DNA from 2 places in the Micromonospora sp. NPDC049559 genome. Region 2 is predicted to be linked to the other one. Evidence: riboswitches for the same ligand, from Rfam matches in the RefSeq annotation. Region 2 holds a riboswitch; the other holds the start of a gene.

Region 1 (2,464 bases), on a different contig from region 2:
ATCGGCAGCCCGAGTTCCCCCTGGTACGTCCAGAGCCGGCTCGCCTCGGCGACGTCGTCGCGGGTGAGCCCGACCACCAGCGTCCCGTCGGTGCGGTAGCCGCAGTCCAGGCCGGAGAGGTCGGCGAGTTCGGCCGCGAAGCCGGGCCAGCGGGCCGCGGAGTCCACCTGGAGGCGGGTCAGCTCCTCCTCGCCGAAGTACGCCTCGCCGACCGGGGCGAGCATGCCGGCGGCGACCGCCACCGCACCGGAGCCCGGCGCCGGGTCGTACACGGTCACCCGCAGCCCGCGCGCCGCGCACCGCCACGCGACGGCCAGCCCGATCGGGCCGCCACCGACCACCGCGACGTCCGGCCGCCGGGCCGTCACCGCGGGCCCCGGGTGCCCTGGTGGGCCGGCGCCGCCTCACGGGGCAGCGCCGCGAGCAGTTCGGCGGTGGCCCGGGCCGGGTCGGCCGCGGCGGAGACCGCGCCGACCACCGCCACCCCGTACGCCCCGGCGGCCAGCAGCTCGGGCACCCGCCGGGCGGTCACCCCGCCGATGGCGATGACCGGTACGCCGACCGCGGCGACCACCCGCGCGATCCCGGGCGGCCCGATCGGGTCCGGCAGCCCGTCCTTGGTGCTGGTGTCGAAGCAGGGCCCGACGCCGAGGTAGCCGGCGCCGTCGGCGACCGCGGCCAGCGCCGGCTCCGGCGCGCGGGCGGTGGCGCCGAGCAGCGCCCCGGGGCCGAGCACCCGCCGGGCGGCGGCCACCGGCAGGTCGAGCGCGCCGACGTGGCCGCCCGCCGCGCCGACCGCGAGCGCGACGTGCAACCGGTCGTTGACCAGGCACGTCGCCCCGACGGGGGCGCACAGCTCGACGACGTGCCGGGCCAGCTCGTACGCCTCGCGGTCGCTGGCGGAGTCCTCGACCCGGACCTGTACGAGCAGCTCGGGTCCGGCCACCGAGAGCGCCGCGCGGACGACGCCGAGCGGGTCCCGGCCGGGCCGGGTGTCGGTGATGAGATGCAGTCGTGCCAGGGATGGCATGGCAACTCTCCTCCCTGCGCCGGCATGATCCGGATCAGGTTCGACGGTCGGGGGCTGCAGCCCCCCTCTCAGCCCGGTGCACCGGACTCCCGTGGGTTACGTGCCTGCCACGTTACGACGCGATCCCCCGATCCGCCAAGGGGCGGCCCGCAGGGAGTTACATCACGTTGCGACGCGGAGAACGACGAGTTACGCCGCCCCGACCGCCGGGCGGCAGGTACCGGGGGATTTGTCCCTCCTATCCGGATCGATCTCCCTCGGTTACCCAACCGTTACCTGATTTGTCTTGTCGTCGTATTGCCGGCCACCGATCTTCCGGCATTAATTTGTTCATCGACAGAGCAAAATTTGATGGTCCGGTTCCGGCACACCGGTCCACCAGCTAGTCGCGACCGTGCCAGGGCCGCCAGTCCTGTCGCGGAAGCCCCACCCCGCGTTCCGCCACGACCGGCGGGACGCGGCCCAGGCCCGGGACGGTCTTCGGCGAGCCGACCCGGGATTTCCGCTGTCCACCCCGGACGAACCTGTCCGCTCCGGACGAAGGAGATCCAACTTGTCCAGATCTCGCCGACGCCGCGCACCGCGCGGCGGGGCCCTCACGCACGCCGCACTGGCCCTGGCCGTCGCGCTCGGCTCGACGACGGCCGCCCTGTTCGCCGCCCCGACCGCCGCGACCGCAGCCCCCTCGGCCGCGCGGGCCGAGCGCGCCCCCGACCGGGCGACCAAGGCGCAGGCCGATCCCTACTCGGTGCTCGTCTTCTCCAAGACGGCGGGTTTCCGGCACGACTCGATCCCGGCCGGCATCGCCACGATCCGCCAGCTCGGCGAGGAGAACGGGTTCACCGTCGACGCGACCGAGGACGCCACGGCGTTCAACGACGCCAACCTCGCCAGGTACAAGGCGGTCATCTGGCTCTCCACCACCGGTGACGTACTCGACGCCGACCAGCAGGCGGCCTTCGAGCGGTACGTCCGGGCCGGTGGCGGGTACGCCGGCGTCCACGCCGCCTCCGACACCGAGTACAACTGGCCCTGGTACGGCGACCTGGTCGGCGCGTACTTCGCGTCGCACCCGGCGCAGCAGCAGGCCACCGTCAAGGTCGAGGACCACGCGCACCCGTCCACGGCACACCTGCCGGACGAGTGGTCGCGCTTCGACGAGTGGTACAACTTCCAGACCAACCCGCGCGGCAAGGTGCACGTGCTGGCCAGCCTCGACGAGACCAGCTACGCGCCGGGCGCCGGGGCGATGGGCGCCGACCACCCGACCGCCTGGTGCCACGACTACGACGGCGGGCGGGCCTGGTACACCGGCGGCGGCCACACCATCGAGTCGTACGCCGAACCGGAGTTCCGGGCGCACCTGCTCGGCGGCATCCAGACCGCCGCGGGCGTCGTGGACGCCGACTGCAGCGCCGGCCTGACCAGCAGCTT
Region 2 (2,464 bases):
GCGGTGAGCACGATCGGGTTGATCGCCGGCGCGGCGAGCAGGAAGGCCAGCGCGGCGGCCGGGGTGACGCCCCGGCGGATGAGCGAACCGGCGATCGGGACCGAGCCGCACTCGCAGCCGGGCAGCACCACGCCGGCGCAGCTCGCCACCGGTACGGCCAGCGCGGGGTGGCGCGGCAGCGCCCGGGCCCAGAAGGACCGGGGCACGAAGACCGCGATCACGGCCGAGAGCGCCACCCCGAAGACCAGGAACGGCATCGCCTGCACCAGCACGGAGACGAAGACCGTCGTCCAGGTCTGCAACCGCGGGTCCGAGATCGCGTTGGCCACCGGTCCCCGGAAGATGACCAGCAGGATCAGCAGCCCGGCGAGGACCTCGACCGAGCGCCCGTCGCGCCGGCGCGGACCGGTGGCGGTGCGGTCCGGCGGGGCGGCGACACCCGCCGGCTCGTTCTCCGGCCGCTCGTTCTCGGGCGGTGCGACACCCGCCGGCGAGGTGGTGTCGGGGGCGGCCGTGACGGTGGCGCGCTCCGGGACGGTCACGGTCTCTCGTCCCCTCCCGGGCCCGGCGGCCCGTCCGGTTCGGTGCCCGGGCGACCCGGGCCCGGTAGCTCGGCGACCCGGCCCGCGCGACCCGGTCGGGTCCGCGCCGTGGGCCGCATCGACGAGCACTGTAACCCGGCGGCCGGTGTCGGCGGACACATCGGGTGTCCGCGCGGCTGCGTGGCGCCCCTGGACGGTGCTAGCGTCTGCGGAACAACTTCACATCCGACAGGGGAGCGCGCAGCGCTGAGAGTGCGGTACACCTCCGCAGACCCTCGAACCTGATCTGGGTAATGCCAGCGCAGGGAGTTCGGTCGAAACTCCAGCCGCGCCGCCGTACGGCCAACGACCGGCGGCGGCGTACGTCACAGCTCCTGGTTCGGTCCGTAGGACTGGGAGGCAGCACATGGCGACATCCACCAACCCCCGGTGGCGCACCATCGACATCATCATCGCGTCGGTCATCGCGGTCGCGTCCGGCGTGGTCTTCTGGGCCTGGAACTACGTCTGGAGCGCCACCGAGGGGGCGTTCGCGTTCTTTCCGCCGGCCCAGACCGTGCTCTACGGGCTCTGGCTGCTTCCGGCCGTGCTCGGCGGGCTGATCATCCGCAAGCCGGGCGCCGCGCTCTACACCGAGACGGTGGCCGCGGTGGTCTCGGCGCTGCTCGGCGCCCAGTGGGGCGCGCTGGTCATCCCGCAGGGCCTGGTGCAGGGGCTCGGGGCGGAGCTGGCCTTCGCGGCGCTGCGCTACCGCTCGTACCGGCTGCCCGTGTCGATCCTGGCCGGGGCGCTCACCGGGATCAGCGCGGCGCTCTTCGACTTCTTCGTCTGGAACAGCGAGTACGCCCTCGGCTCGTACCGGATCCCGTACGCCCTGATCACCGTCGCCAGCTCGGCCGTGATCGCCGGGGTCGGGGCCTGGGCGCTGACCCGGGCGCTGGCGGGGACGGGCGCGCTGGACCGCTTCCCCGCCGGGCGCGAACGCGCCGCGATCTGATCCCCGGAGCGCGGACGTGGGCACGGTAGAGCTGCGCGGCTTCGGCTGGCGGCACGCCGGGCGGCGGGCGTGGGCGGTACGCGGCATCGACCTGCGCATCGAGTCTGGCGAGCGGGTGCTGCTGCTCGGCCCCTCCGGCGCCGGCAAGAGCACGCTGCTCGCCGCCCTCGCGGGCCTGCTCGCCGAGGACTCCGGCGAGCAGGAGGGGACCGTCGAGATCGACGGCCTCGACCCGCGCGGGAAGGCCCGGGAGCGGGTCGGGATCGTCTTCCAGGACCCGGAGAGCCAGCTCGTGATGGCCCGCGCCGGCGACGACGTCGCGTTCGGCCTGGAGAACCGGGGTGTACCAGCCGAGGACATCTGGTCCCGGGTCGACGAGGCGCTGCGCCGGGTGGGCTTCCCGTACGGCCGGGACCGCCCGACGGCCGCGCTCTCCGGCGGGGAACAGCAGCGGCTCGCCCTCGCCGGGGCGCTCGCCCTGCGCCCCAGCCTGTTGCTGCTGGACGAGCCGACCGCGAACCTGGATCCGGCCGGCGCGGCGCTGGTCCGCACGGCGGTACGCGACGCCGTGACCGGCGACACCACGCTGGTCCTGGTCGAGCACCGGGTGGCCGAGGCGCTGCCCCTGGTGGACCGGGTGGTGCTCCTGGAGGCCGGCGGCGGGATCCGGGCCGACGGGCCACCGGCCGCCGTCTTCGCCGCGCACGGCGACGCCCTGGCCGCGGCCGGCGTCTGGGTTCCCGGCCACACCGTCCCGCCGCGGCGCGCCCGGACGGCGCCGGGCGAGCCGCTGGTCACCGCCGAACGGCTCGGCCTGGCACCGCGGCTGGCCCCGACCGACCTGCGGGTACGCGCCGGCGAGGCGCTCGCCGTGCGCGGGCCCAACGGGGCCGGCAAGTCCACGCTGGCGCTGCTGCTCGGCGGG

Evidence for each region. A riboswitch is a leader RNA that binds a small molecule or an ion and turns the genes downstream of it on or off. The one in region 2 is predicted to bind thiamine pyrophosphate.
Region 1: another riboswitch for thiamine pyrophosphate. It lies ahead of thiE (thiamine phosphate synthase); the one in region 2 lies ahead of AB0J86_RS22755 (ECF transporter S component).

What each region holds. Positions count from the first base shown of each region.
Region 1 is NZ_JBFAPK010000050.1:46,387-48,850, reverse strand. Features, by position in the region: gene thiO (glycine oxidase ThiO) at 1-368, opposite strand, end outside; gene thiE (thiamine phosphate synthase) at 365-1,030, opposite strand; TPP riboswitch at 1,025-1,132, opposite strand; gene AB0J86_RS35055 (ThuA domain-containing protein) at 1,779-2,464, shown strand, end outside.
Region 2 is NZ_JBFAPK010000022.1:46,341-48,804, forward strand. Features, by position in the region: gene AB0J86_RS22750 (permease) at 1-542, opposite strand, end outside; TPP riboswitch at 763-868, shown strand; gene AB0J86_RS22755 (ECF transporter S component) at 949-1,539, shown strand; gene AB0J86_RS22760 (ABC transporter ATP-binding protein) at 1,556-2,464, shown strand, end outside.